DNA from 2 places in the Microbacterium sp. A84 genome. Region 2 is predicted to be linked to the other one. Evidence: predicted binding sites of a transcription regulator. Region 2 holds the regulator's gene; the other holds the start of a gene.
The links. Region 2 encodes LexA, which represses DNA repair genes until DNA is damaged. Its sites were predicted from a motif close to TCGAACANNTGTTCGA; they were not measured.
Positions count from the first base shown of each region.

Region 1: ACSU04_RS16895 (DUF222 domain-containing protein) is a predicted target of LexA. The motif match lies at 2,524-2,539, and genes of this name have one in related genera.

Region 1 covers NZ_JBPXMS010000005.1:14,274-21,283, forward strand. Annotated here, with positions in the region: gene ACSU04_RS16885 (NADPH:quinone oxidoreductase family protein) at 1-234, shown strand, start outside; gene ACSU04_RS16890 (glucose 1-dehydrogenase) at 231-965, shown strand; gene ACSU04_RS16895 (DUF222 domain-containing protein) at 1,009-2,493, opposite strand; gene ACSU04_RS16900 (ABC transporter ATP-binding protein) at 2,619-3,380, shown strand; gene ACSU04_RS16905 (ABC transporter ATP-binding protein) at 3,377-4,114, shown strand; gene ACSU04_RS16910 (branched-chain amino acid ABC transporter permease) at 4,114-4,992, shown strand; gene ACSU04_RS16915 (ABC transporter permease subunit) at 4,989-6,173, shown strand; gene ACSU04_RS16920 (ABC transporter substrate-binding protein) at 6,070-7,010, shown strand, end outside.
Region 2 covers NZ_JBPXMS010000004.1:32,088-39,097, forward strand. Annotated here, with positions in the region: gene ACSU04_RS14920 (AAA family ATPase) at 1-516, shown strand, start outside; gene hisH (imidazole glycerol phosphate synthase subunit HisH) at 555-1,190, opposite strand; gene hisB (imidazoleglycerol-phosphate dehydratase HisB) at 1,187-1,792, opposite strand; gene ACSU04_RS14935 (histidinol-phosphate transaminase) at 1,789-2,883, opposite strand; gene ACSU04_RS14940 (LysM peptidoglycan-binding domain-containing protein) at 2,929-3,306, opposite strand; gene lexA (transcriptional repressor LexA) at 3,579-4,274, shown strand; gene metE (5-methyltetrahydropteroyltriglutamate--homocysteine S-methyltransferase) at 4,354-6,669, opposite strand; gene ACSU04_RS14955 (methylenetetrahydrofolate reductase) at 6,694-7,010, opposite strand, start outside.

The DNA.
Region 1 (7,010 bases), on a different contig from region 2:
AGCCACGCTCTGGTCAAGAACTACGCCGTGCTCGGGCTGTACTGGGGTCTCTACCAGGAGCGTCTGCCGCACCTGGTCGATGAAGCGCACGAGGAGCTGATCCGCCTGTTCGAGTCTGGGAAGATCGCTCCGGTCATCGACAGTGTGGTGCCATTCGACGATGCACCGGCTGCCATCACCAAGCTCGCCACAGGCACGACGGTGGGTCGCGTGGTCATCCAGGTCTCGTCATGAACGATCTGGGCGGGCGGGTGGCGCTGGTCACCGGTGGTGCGCGCGGCATCGGCGAGGCGTACGTCCGCGCGCTGCATGCTGCGGGCGGACGGGTCGTGATCGCGGACATCCTCGAGGATGCCGGACGGGCTCTTGCCGCGGAGCTGGGGGAGCGGGCGCTGTTCGTCTCGTTGGATGTCACCCAGGAGACGCAGTGGGATGCCGCGGTGGATGCGTCGGTTCAGGCCTTCGGCGCCGTCGACGTGCTGGTCAACAATGCCGGCATCGCGAATGCCGCGCCGATCGAGCACCTCAGCACCGAGAAATGGGACGCCGTGATCGCGGTGAACCTCACCGGCACCTTCTTCGGCTGCCGCGCGGTGGTGCCGGTCATGAAGCAGCAGGGCAAAGGATCGATCATCAATATCTCCTCGGTCGAGGGGATGCGCGGCAGCGCAGGGTTGCACGGTTACACGGCGGCGAAGTTCGGGGTGCGCGGCCTCGCCGCGTCGCTCGCAGTCGAGCTCGGACCGTTCGGGATCCGGGTCAACTCGGTGCACCCTGGATTCATCAATACCTCGATGACGACAAGGATCGACCCCGCGCATCTCGACATTCCGCTCGGGCGCCCCGGCGAGCCGGAAGATCTGGCGGGCACCATCGTGTTCCTTGCGAGCGATGCGTCGTCGTTCACCAGTGGCGCGGAGTTCGTCGTCGACGGCGGCATGATCGCCGGTATTCCGCACCGCTGAGATGTTCGCATCGCTAGGCTCTTCGCCCCGGTCCGCCCCGTGCTCAGGCGGTGGCCGGTTGTCGATGGCGAGGTGGAGATTGAGGTCGTGGTCGCCCGGCCGGCCGCCAACGCTGTTCACGGTCCCACCAGAGTGGGCCGCGCACCTCGGGAACGCCGCCGTTCATGCGGATTCGCCACTCGGACAGATGCAGGTTGCGGTGGTGCCACCAGCACAGCAGCACGCCGTTGTCAGTGTGCGTCGGCCCGCCGTCGGCGTGCTCACGAACATGATGGATTTCACACCAGGTGGCCGGGATCGTGCAGCCGGGGATGATGCAGCCACCGTCCCGCAGCGTGATCGCACGCCGCTGAAGGGCGTTGAAGATGCGGGCCGAGGTGCCGATCGAGACGATCCTGCCCTGGCTGTCGAAGAGGACGCGTTGGATGCCGCCCGCGCAGCCCGTTTGTGCGGCGACACGTGCAGGAATGAGGTCACCGGTGTTCTGCACGCCCGCGTGACCTGCGCCGGTGGCGTAATCGTCTGCGTTGACGGTCACCACCAGGGTCGGCGCGGCGCCGCCCAACGTCGGGAAATTGCCCGTGCGCGCAGCGGTGTTGAGTATCGCGGCGAACGCATCGTGGCGCTTCTGCGCACGGGTGCGCGAGTCGACGGGGGAGAGGCCGTGGTCGGCGTCAGTGCCCACGCTGGCGTCATCGTCCGTCGGCGCGAAATGCACTCCGCCCGTGGATGACAGGTCTTCCGGACCGTCGACCCGAGGATTCAGCAGGCTGTCGAGCAGAAGCTGCAGCTGCCCCGCCACCTCAGGGAGCAGGTCGGCGCGGACAGGAATGGTCCCATCACGCAGGCGCCCGATCGTTAACCCGCGTTTGCGGGTGGCGGTGTCATCCGTCGGCTCGGCGCCGTCTGGGTCGAGGTACGCGACGAGCACCTGCGAGAGGAGCCCGAGATCTTCGGGTGTCGGTAGCGGTCCGCGGCCGATGGAAGCGTCGGACTCCGCGTCGGTGTCGATCCCTCGAGCGAGCGCCCCGAGTCGCCGGTCGGCGTCGAGTCGCTGATCGTCGAGGATGCGCGCGCGTGCCTGCTCCAGCGGAGTGATCGCGGCCAGCAGACCGGACAGCCCCAGGTATCCGTCAGTGACGGCCTCGCGCAGCGCGGGATAGCGCGCCGGAAGGAACACGCCCTCGGTGATGCTACGGGTGCGCTTCAGGAAGCCGGCGGCCCGCACCAGCCGGTGAGCCTGGCGGGAGTCGACCAGGGTGAGCATCCGAATGAGGTCCACCGCCGTCGCGCACCCGTAGGTGAGGGTGATCCGGTCGTCGCGCATCGGAGCCGAGCGCTCCTGCACCTGCACGGCCGCCTCGATCTGGAGGGCTTCAAGTCTGCGCTGAACTCGGCCGGTCGCAGCGAGCAGCGCAGCGACGTCGGCATCACTGAGATCGGGAATGACTTCGCGGCCGAACGCGTCCCGCGTCAGCACGGCGAGGGTCTCATCGAGACCCTCAAGCTGTGTGACGACGTTGTTCATACTGACCATTCAACACGGGGGCACGGACATTCGAATATTTGTTCATCACAAGCCCGCAACAACTACATACCGCCCGGTCGGTTTCTGATGTAGAGTGATCAAACCAGCGACACGAAGAGGTGCCGATGTACCCGCACACCCTGCAATCCGACCAGCCGCCCGTCCGGCTCGACGTGAGCCATCTCACGGTGACCTTCGGGGGACTCACTGCGGTCGACGACGTCTCCTTCGACGTCCGGTCCGGCGAGATCGTCGCCCTCATCGGGCCGAATGGCGCGGGTAAGACGACGGTGTTCAACGCGATCTGCGGTCTCGTTCGCAACCGGGGGACCATCTCGCTCGACGGCCGTCCCGCGCCGCGACGCACGGCTCGCCTCATCGGGCAGGGACTGGCCCGCACGCTGCAGGGACTGGGACTGTTTCCCAGCCTGACGGTGCGTGAGAACGTCGGCGTTCCGCTATCTGGGCGACGGGATGCCGAGACCGCGGTGACCGCGCAGCTGGAAGCCCTTGACCTCACCGCGCTGGCTGATCGTCCGGTTGCGGCGCTCGCGTACCCCGACCGCAAGCGTGTCGCCCTCGCCAGGGCCCTCGTCTCAGAGCCCACCATGCTCTTGCTCGACGAGCCGGCCGGTGGCCTCGGCGCGGATGACATCGATGCACTCGCGGAGACGGTTCGCCGGGTGGCGGATGCAGGATGCGCCGTGCTGCTGGTCGAACACCACGTCGACTTCGTGATGGGGCTTGCCGATCGCATCGTGGTGCTGGACTTCGGCCGCGTCATCGCCCACGGGACGCCCGATGCGGTGCGTAACGACCCCCGCGTGGAAGAGGCCTACCTCGGCGTGAAGGCGGATGCTGCCGCACCAGAGGGAGCCAGTTCATGACTGAAACCACCACGCGCACCGGCGCCTCCCTCACCATCAGCAGTCTCACCGTCGGCTATGGCGGCGCACCCGTTCTGCACGACGTCAGCATCGACCTTCGCCCCGGTGAGGTGGTCGCGCTGCTCGGCGCCAACGGTGCGGGCAAGACCACCCTGCTGCGCACCCTCGCGGGACTCGTGCCCGCGGCATCCGGTTCCATCACGCTGGACGGAACCGATCTCGGATCCCTGCGCACCGAGGACCGCGCGCGCCGCGGACTTGCGCTGGTGCCTGAGGGGCAGAGCGTCGTCGCCGAACTCACTGTCGAGGAGAACCTCCGCCTCGGTGCCCTGTGGCGTCATCGCGGTGCCGCCCGCGAGCGCGCGATCAATGGCATCTATGAGATGTTCGAGCCGCTCGCTCGTCGCCGTACCGCCGATGGGCATCAGCTCTCCGGCGGTGAGCGGCAGATGCTCGCCCTGGGCCGGGCGCTCATCTCCGAGCCCCGAGTCCTCGCGCTTGATGAGCCTTCGCTCGGCCTCGCGCCACTTGTGGTCGCACAGCTGATGAGCACCCTTCGTGATGCCGCAGAGCAGCGCGGCATCACCGTGCTCCTCGCCGAGCAGAACGTCACGGGAGCCCTCTCGATCGCCGACCGCGGCGTTGTGCTCGACCTCGGTCGCGTGGTGGCGGATGCTCCGGCATCCGAACTCGCCGGCGACGCCGCCCTCCGACACGCCTACCTGGGGTTCTGATGGATCGTCTCGCCTTCCTGCTCGCCACCGGCCTCGCCCGCGGCGCGATCTTTGCGCTGTTCGCGCTTTCGCTCGTGCTGATCTGGCGTGCTGCGCGCATCATCAACTTCGCGCAGGGCGCGATGGCGCTCGTCGCCACCTACGTCGCCTTCGCGGTCAGCGCGCTGACCGGCAACTACTTCGCCGGACTCGGTGCGGGGCTCATCGCCGGCGCAGTCGTCGGGCTCGTCATCGAACGGGGGGTGATGCGATTCGCCCCGCACGCCAGTCCGCTCACCGGTGTGATCGTCGCGATCGGCCTCGTCATGGTGCTGCAGTCGCTACTCGGCATCCTGTTCGGACCGCAGTATCGTCCCATGGCGGCGCCGTTCGATGACGCACCCATCCTCGTCGGCGGCGTGCCGCTGCTCTCACCGAACGATCTGTTCATCCTGATTGTCGCGCTGGTCGTGATGGCCGCCCTTGCACTCTTGTTCACCCGCACCTCACTCGGCCTGCAGTTGCGCGCAGCGGCATTCGCCCCCGAAGTGTCACGCGTGCTGGGGGTGCGGGTGAACAAGATGGTGACGATCGGATGGATGCTGTCGAGCGCCGTCGCCGCACTCGCGGCGATCCTGCTGGTGCCGACCGAACTCGGATTGAATCCGCACTCCACCGACATGCTGTTCGTTTACGCCTTCGCGGTCGCGGTGGTCGGCGGCCTGGATTCGCCCGCCGGTGCGATGCTCGGCGGCCTCGTCGTCGGCGTCGCGATAACCCTCGTCACCGGCTACCTCGGCGCCACGGTCGCCCCGATCGGCGTGCTCGTGCTGCTCGTCGCGGTGCTGCTGTTGCGGCCAGGCGGAGTGTTCTCCCTACGAGAGGCGCGCAGCGCATGAACCGCATCCTGCCCTCCCTGCGCGGCCCAGGTCGCACGATCGTGTTCGGCGCGATCCTCACCATCCTCGCGATCGGTGGCACATTCCTGCTCGATCCGTACCGCAACTTCCAACTCGCCACGATCGCCGCCGCCTTCTGTACGGTTGCAGGACTCACACTGCTGGTCGGGCAGAGCGGACAGCTCTCCCTCGGCCACGCGGCCCTCATGGCCACCGGTGGCTACGGGTATGCGCTGTCTGCCAATGCTCTGACCGAGGCAGGCATCGCCGGTGCGCCGCGATTCCTGCTCTCCCTCTTCGTCGCCATCCTCGCTGCCGGTGCTCTCGGTCTGCTGCTGGGGCTTGCCGCCGCCCGCCTCCGTGGGCCCTATCTCGCCGGCGTCACTCTGGCGCTCGTGATCGCGGTCCCCGCCGTCACCGCGGTGTTCTCCGGAGTGTTCCGCGGCGACCAGGGACTGCAGATCGCCTATGACGGGGTGCCGGAGGCGCTGAGCGCGATCATCGCCCTCGAGCAGTGGCAGGCGTGGGTCGCCGTCATCGTCGCCGGAGTCGTCGTCACGACGCTCACCGTACTTCGCGGAGGCTCGCTGGGGCTGCGGATGCGTGCCGTTCGCGATGACGAGACCGCGGCCCGCCTCAACGGTGTCGCCGCCGCGCAGGTGAAGGTCACCGCTTTCGTAGTGAGTGCGGTTGCGGCAGGTGCTGGCGGCGCGGTGCTCTGCTTCGTCACCCAGTCGGTGAGCCCTGGCGCCTACACTCTGGCGTTCTCGCTGCTGCTGCTGGTCGCGGCCGTGCTCGGTGGCCTCGGCAGCATCGGCGGTGCGGCGATCGGCTCCGCGCTGATCGTCATGCTGCCCTGGCTCATCGGCACCGCGACCTCGGCGCTTCCGCTGCCGACGGAGGTCGCGCAACGCCTTGCGGGCAACCTCCCCGTGCTCGTTTTCGGCGCACTTCTCATCATCACGATGCTCGTGCGGCCCGGCGGTCTCGCAAGTCTTCGCATCCGTTCTGCAATCTCCCGTACCAAGAACGATTCCGGTCCCAAGAAAGACTCCCACTCCAAGAAAGAGGCGTTACATGTCACAGCAATCACCGCTCCGGCGGATCGCGACTCTCGCCATGGCATCCGCCGTCGTGATCGCGCTCGCCGGTTGCAGCACTCCCGCCCCGGCCGATCCTGAGGCCGCCACCCCCGGTGTCACCGACGACACCGTCACGATCGGCACACACACGCCGCTCACGGGTCCCGCAGCTGCGGGCTACTCGTCCATCTCGGCCGCAGCCACCGCCTACTTCGCGTACCTGAACGATCAGGGCGGCATCAACGGGCGCGATATCGAGTACATCGTCAAGGATGACGGCTACAACCCCGCCACCACTTTGACGGTTGTGAGAGAACTTGTTCAGGAGGACGAGGTCTTCGCCATCGTGAACGGTCTGGGAACCGCGCCACACACGGCCGTGCTCGACTTCCTGAACCAGAACGAGGTGCCCGACCTGTTCGTCGCGTCCGGTTCCACGAACTGGAACCAGCCGGAGAAGTATCCGTTCACCTTCGGATTCAACGCCGACTACATCGTGGAATCGGCTGCGCTGGCGCAGTATGCCACCGACGAGTACCCCGACAAGAAGGTCTGTCTGCTCGGGCAGGACGATGACTTCGGCGACGAGATGATCGAGGGCGCCGAGCTCGTCCTCGGCGAGGGCGGGCTCACGCACGTCGAGCGTTACTCGACATCCAACCAGGACGTCACTGCGCAGATCGGAGCGCTCAAGGCCGCCGGCTGTGAGATCAACATCCTCGGCACAATCAATGGGTTCACGGCGCTCGCGCTGGGTACCGCTGCACAGCTGGGCTGGTTCCCGCAGTGGTTCTCGTCCTCCTCCGGTGCCGACTACCCGACCCTCATCGGCTACCTCGGTGAAGAAGTCGGCCCGCAGCTGCTGCAGGGATTCGTGGGGACGAACTACCTGCCCGCACTCGGTGGCGACAGTGACTGGGTGACGCTGTTCCAGAC
Region 2 (7,010 bases):
TTCGTGCACCACCAGCCCCGCGAGAAGTATGACGTTCTGCGCTCCAAGCCGATCCGGCTTGCGCACGAGAACCGTCTGAGCCCCGAAGACGTGGATGCCATCCACGCGGTGGCCGCGAAGTTCTACCGGTTGATCATCATCGACTCGGGCAACGACGAGTCCGATCCCATGTGGCTCAGAATGATCGATCGCGCAGATCAGATCGTCGTTGCAACGACGACGCGCGACGATCACGCCGAAGCAGGAGCGTTGCTGCTTGAGGCGCTCGAAGACCGCGATGAGCGCTCGGCAAAGCTCGCCGAGCAGTCGGTAGTCGTGGTCTCACAGGCCGACCCGAAGGCGACAGCGGCCGACGTGAGTCATATCGTCGGCGGGTACCAATCGCTCGCGCGCGAGGTCGTCACGATTCCCTTCGACCACGAAATGGTCGATGGCCACCTTCACTATGGCGCGCTGGCCAACAACACTCAGCGGGCCTGGCTTTCGGCTGCTGCGTCGGTCGCCCGAGGGTTTTGAGCCCCCAGCGGTTTTGAGCCCCACCGGTGGCGGGCGGGTTAGAGACTCTCGACCCAGTTCCTCAGCAGGCGGATGCCGGCATCGCCGGACTTCTCCGGATGGAACTGCGTGGCAGACAACGGACCGTTCTCGACCGCTGCAAGGAACGGATTCCCGTATGTCGTCCAGGTCAGCTTGGGCTGCGGGAACGGCGGAATAACGTCGAGCTCCCAGCGCTGCGCCGCGAACGAGTGCACGAAGTAGAAACGCTCATCTTCGATGCCGTCGAAGAGCACGCTGCCCTCGTCAGGTGTGACCGTGTTCCAGCCCATGTGCGGCAGAACCGGCGCATCAAGCTCGGTCACTGTTCCCGGCCATTCTCCGAGGCCCTCGACGTTGTGTCCGCGCTCGACTCCGTGCGAGAACAGCACCTGCATGCCAACGCACACGCCGAGCACCGGGCGTCCGCCCGACAACCGCCGGTCGATGATCTCATCGCCGCCCTTGGTGATCAGTGCCTCGCGCACTGCGGCGAACGCACCAACGCCGGGCACGAACAGCCCATCCGCTTCGAGTGCTTCTTTTCGATCGCCGGTGAGCTTCGCGTCGGCCCCCGCTGCGATCAGCGCCTTGACCGCCGAGTGGACGTTGCCCGACTCGTAGTCGTAAACCGCGACGGTGGGGGTGCGCGTCACAGCGCTCCCTTGGTGGACGGTATGCCGACGACCAGCGGGTCGAGCGCTTTGGCCTGACGGAACGCTCGTGCGAACGCCTTGAACTCCGCCTCGGCGATGTGGTGCGGGTCGCGGCCGCCCAACACGCGCACGTGCACCGTGAGCGCGGCGTTGAACGTGATCGCCTCGAATACGTGGCGAACGAGCGAACCGGTGAAATGCCCACCGATGAGGTGGTGCTCGAACCCGGCAGGTTCGCCGGTGTGTACGAGGTACGGCCGACCGCTGATGTCGACGACGGCCTGCGCGAGCGCTTCGTCGAGAGGGACCAGTGCGTCGCCGTAGCGCGATATGCCGGCCTTGTCGCCGAGCGCCTCGCCGATGGCCTGACCGAGAACGATCGAGATGTCTTCGACAGTGTGGTGGGCATCGATGTTTGTGTCGCCAGAGGCACGCACGGTCAGATCGGTGAGCGAGTGCTTCGCGAACGCCGTGAGCATGTGGTCGAAGAACGGCACGGAGGTGTCGATGTGGCTCTGACCAGTGCCGTCGAGATTCACCTCGAGTTCAACAGTCGACTCAGATGTGCTGCGGGTGCGGGTCGCGGTACGAGAAGCGCTCATGAGGCTGATTCTATCGAGGCCAGCGCATCGAGGAACGCCGTGGTCTCGGACTCGGTACCGGCCGTGACACGCAGGTGGTTCGGGATGCCGACATCGCGCACCAGAACGCCGCGATCGTAGAGGGCCTGGAAAGTCGCCTTCGGATCAGCCACTCCCCCGAACAGCACGAAGTTCGACCACGATTCGTGCGGCTGATATCCGAGCGCTTCGAGCGTCGCGGTGATGCGATCGCGTTGCTCAACGATGTCGTCGACCATCGCCAGCATTGTGGACGAATTGCGCAGAGCCGCAACAGCCGCAGCCTGGGTGAGCGCGCTCAGGTGGTACGGAAGGCGCACAAGCCGAAGGGCATCGATGAATGCGGGGTCTGCTGCGAGGTAGCCGACCCGAGCGCCCGCGAACGCGAACGCCTTGCTCATCGTGCGCGATACCGCGAGACGTGGGCGTCCCTCGAGAAGAGTCAGGGCGGAGACTGCCCCGCGTGGGGCGAATTCCCAATAGGCCTCATCGACGACCACGACGCCGCGGGTCGCTTCGTAGACCGCCTCGACAACATCGATGCCGAGTGGTGTACCCGTCGGATTGTTCGGCCTGCACAGCATGACGACGTCCGGGTCGGCATCCCTGATCTGTGCTGCGGCGTCGACAGCGGTGAGTGTGTAGTCGGACTGCCGAGTACCCGCCGCCCAGCGGGCGCCGGTGCCCTGCGCAAGCAGCGGATACATCGAGTAGGTGGGCGCGAATCCGAAGGCGGTGCGCCCTGGACCTGCGAAGGCCTGCAGGACGTGCTGCAGCACCTCGTTCGAGCCGTTACCCGCCCAGATCTGCGAGGCGTCGAGGCCGTGCCCGAGATAACCGGCAAAGCCCTCACGGAGGGCGGTGAACTCACGGTCTGGGTAGCGATTCACCTCACGCAGCGCGACGGCGACGTCATCGAGGATGTCGCTCGCCACCTCGTCGGGAAGAGGATGAGAGTTCTCATTCACGTTCAGCGCGACAGGAAGCGGAACCTGCGGTGCACCATAGGGGGTAAGCCCACGAAGATCATCACGGAGGGGGAGGTCAGCAAGCGAAGCAGTCACCCTCCCCATGTTAACGGTGAGATCAGTTGTTCTACCTCTCCGTTGCTGTATTGCTCAGTTGCTGTACTGCGCGGGGATGGCCAGCTGCTGGCCGACCTGCAGGGATCCGGTACGGAGGAGATTAAGCCGCTCGATCTCACCAATCACAGCGCGCGGATCGGTCGACGGCGCAAGGGACTCCGCGATCGACCACAGTGTGTCACCGGGCAGAATCGTGATCGTCTCGAATGTCGCGGTCTCCGCCGAATCGCCTGATGCGATGGCCGAGCCGCCGCCGATCGCCGCGATCCCGATGCCCGCAGCGAGTGGGAGTGCCGCAAGAGCGACCAACACGCGACGCCCCCGGGTAGTCATTCGAAGCCGGGTGGTGCCAGTTGAAACGGTGGTGCCTGTTGAAACGGTCGTACCTGCTGTGATGCTGATGGTGCTCATGGGATTCTCCTCTGCCTCTTTGGCGTAGCGTTCGCATTCACCACTCGGCCGGGAGCAGTGAATGCGAAGCTACGTACCGAATGTATCTTCGAATTCGAACATCTGTCAAGACTTATTCGAAAGCGAACCGCTGTTTTCTCCGACACGCTCGAACAGATCTTCCTAATCGGCGTGTTTCTCGGATACGATTTCGATAGACACACCACATCACGGACCTCAGACATTCGAAGAGCAGCCCCGGGATCGCGTACAAAGGAGCACCCATGACCGACATGAGCGACATCAGCGATAACTCCGCCTCCGAACCCGAGGCTCCGCGCACTCGCCGGCGCAAGAGCCTCAGCCCGAAGCAGATGGCGATCCTCGAGGTCATTCAGACCTCCATCGCCACGCACGGATACCCGCCGAGCATGCGCGAGATCGGCGATGCGGTGAACCTCAAGTCGCTGTCGAGCGTGACCCATCAGCTGGGCCAGCTTGAGCTCAGCGGCTATCTGCGCCGTGACCCAGGCAAGACTCGGGCGATGGAAGTGCTGATCGATCTGCCGGGCTCCAGTGGTGAGAACCCTGCTGATTCCAGCACTCCGGTGGGCGACGCGGCAATGGTGCCGTTGGTCGGACAGATCGCCGCTGGCGTGCCGATCACAGCGGATCAGCAGGTCGAAGAGATTTTCCCTCTCCCCCGTCAGCTCGTTGGCAAGGGCGATCTGTTCATGCTCAAGGTCACCGGCGAATCGATGATCGACGCCGCGATCTGCGACGGTGACTGGGTGGTCATCCGCACGCAGAACACGGCAGAGAACGGTGAGATCGTTGCGGCAATGCTGGACGGCGAAGCCACAGTGAAGACGTTCCGCCAGCGCGACGGTCACACGTGGCTGCTGCCCCGCAACTCCTCCTTCGAGCCCATCCTCGGCGATGACGCCACGGTGCTCGGCAAAGTCGTCGCTGTGCTCCGCGCGATCTGATCTGAGACAGCACAAATAATCTGAGACAGCACAAAGGAGGCGCTCCCCGTCGGGGAGCGCCTCCTTTTTTCTCGAACTATTACGCCGTGACTGAGATGTCTTCTCGCACGCGACGGGTCGCCTCGACGATGTTGCGCAGCGACTCGGTCGTCTCGTCGTAGCCGCGAGTCTTCAGGCCACAGTCCGGGTTGATCCAGAGCTGACGCGTCGGGAGCTCATCCACTGCGCGACGCAGCAGCGACTCGATCTCGTCGACCGTGGGAACGCGCGGAGAGTGAATGTCGTAGACGCCGGGTCCGATGCCGTGATCGAAGCCGACCTCGGCGATATCCGTGACGACACCCATGCGGCTGCGAGCGGCCTCGATCGAGGTCACGTCAGCATCCAGCGCACGGATCGCGTCGATGACGACACCGAACTCCGAGTAACACAGGTGTGTGTGCACCTGTGTGGCCGCAGCCGCTCCCCCAGTGGCCAGACGGAACGAGTTCACTGACCAGTTCAAGTACGCGGCCTGATCGGACTTCTTCAGCGGCAGCAGCTCACGCAGTGCCGGCTCGTCGACCTGGATGATGGCGATTCCGGCGGCCTCGAGATCGGTGATCTCGTCACGCAGTGCGAGGGCGACCTGGTTCGCGGTCTCTCCCAGCGGCTGGTCATCGCGCACGAACGACCACGCGAGGATCGTCACGGGACCGGTGAGCATGCCCTTCATGTGCTTGGCAGTCTTCGACTGTGCGTAGACCGACCATCCGACCGTGATGGGAGCCGGACGCGAGACGTCGCCCCACAGAATCGATGGGCGCGTGGCACGCGAACCATAGGACTGCACCCAACCGTTCTCCGTCACAGAGAATCCGGAGAGGTTCTCCGCGAAGTACTGCACCATGTCGTTGCGCTCTGGTTCACCGTGCACGAGCACGTCCAGCCCGAGGTCTTCCTGCAGTTCGACGACGGTGTCCACCTCGCGGCGAAGGAATGTGTCGTAGTCGTCCTGCGACAGCTCACCGCGGATGTACTGCGCACGAGCACGACGGATGTCACCGGTCTGCGGGAACGAACCGATCGTGGTGAGCGGCAGTGCCGGCAGGCCGAGGGCTTCCGCCTGGGCGGCCTCGCGCTCAGCATAGGAAACACGCGAGAAGTCGCCATCGGCAAGTTCACGCGAACGCACAGCACCGTCACGCACGCCCGGTGCGTTGCTGCGGTCGGCAAGAGCTGCGGATGCCGCATCCAGCTCTGCCTGAATCGCCTGACGGCCGGAGCCGAGGCCACGAGCCAGGGCGACGACCTGTTCGACCTTCTGGTCGGCGAATGCGAGCCAGCTGGCCAGTCGTTCGTCGAGCTTCGACTCGTCGGTCACGTCATGCGGGACGTGCAGCAGTGAGGTGGAGGTGGATGCCGCGACCTGAGCCGCGCCGAGCGCGCCCAGCGCCTCGAGCTTGTCGAACGCGCCAGCGAGGTCGCCGCGCCAGATGTTGTGACCGTCGATCACTCCACCGACGAGCACCTTGTCGGCCAGTCCCTCGACCGCTGCCGGGACGCTACCGCGCACCAGGTCGATCGCGATGGCCTCGATGGGAGCCGCAGCAAGTACGGCAAGGCTCGCGTCCAGAGCAGCGTAAGGAGCCGCAACGAGGATCGACGGGCGCGAAGCTGCGCCACCGATGACGGCCAGCGCGCGAGCTGCGGCATCCGCCAACTGCTCGGCGGAGGCGGGGAGCGATTCGCTGACGAGCGCGGGCTCATCCAGCTGGACCCACTCGGCTCCGGCTGCGCGGAGGCGGGCGAGCAACTCGACATAGACCGGCACGAGGTCATCCAGACGCGACAGCGGGTCAAAGCCCTCCGGCGCCGCGTCCGATGCCTTCGCCAGTGCCAACAGCGTGACGGGACCGACGATGACGGGGCGGGTGACGAAACCCGCGGCGACTGCCTCCTCGACCTGGCGCACGACACGGTCGCTGGAGAGCGAGAACGTCGTCTCCGGACCGATCTCGGGAACGAGGTAGTGGTAGTTCGAGTCGAACCACTTGGTCATCTCGAGCGCGGCACGCTCACCCTCGCCGCGCGCGATGGTGAAGTACGCCGGCAAGCCGATCGAGCCGTCCGTCTCGCGGAGGTTGTCGAAGCGGGTGGGGATGGCGCCTACCGTGACTGCCGCATCGTGCACCTGGTCGTAGTACGAGAATGACTCCGGGATCGCCGAGTCGGTGCGGCCGAGGCCGAGGGATGCAAGGCGCTCACGGCTCGCCGCGCGCAGGTCAGCGGCGGTCTGCTCGAGGGCTACGAGGTCGGAGCGGCCGGCCCAGAAGGCCTCGACAGCCTTCTTGAGCTCGCGACGGCGGCCGATGCGCGGGTAGCCGAGGATGGTCCCCTGGGGGAATGCGGTCATGATGTGTTCCTTTCGGGGATGGATCTAGTGATGCAGGGCAGGAAGGACGCCTGCCTCTGCGAGAACGGTCAGAACGGTTTCGTGTTGGTTGAACGCGTACAGGTGCACTCCGGGTGCTCCGCCGGCCACGACCTCGCGGGTCAGGCGCGCTGCCCACTCGGTGCCGATCTCGCGACGCCCCTCAGGCGTCGGCTCGACCTCGAGAGCGATCGAGAGCTCGCTGGGCAGGTCCTCGCCGGTGAGTTCGAGCACGCGCCTCAGACGCGCGGGCGAGGTGATCGGCATGATGCCGGGGAGAATCGGAATCGTGACACCCGCGGCCCGCGCACGCTCGACGAACG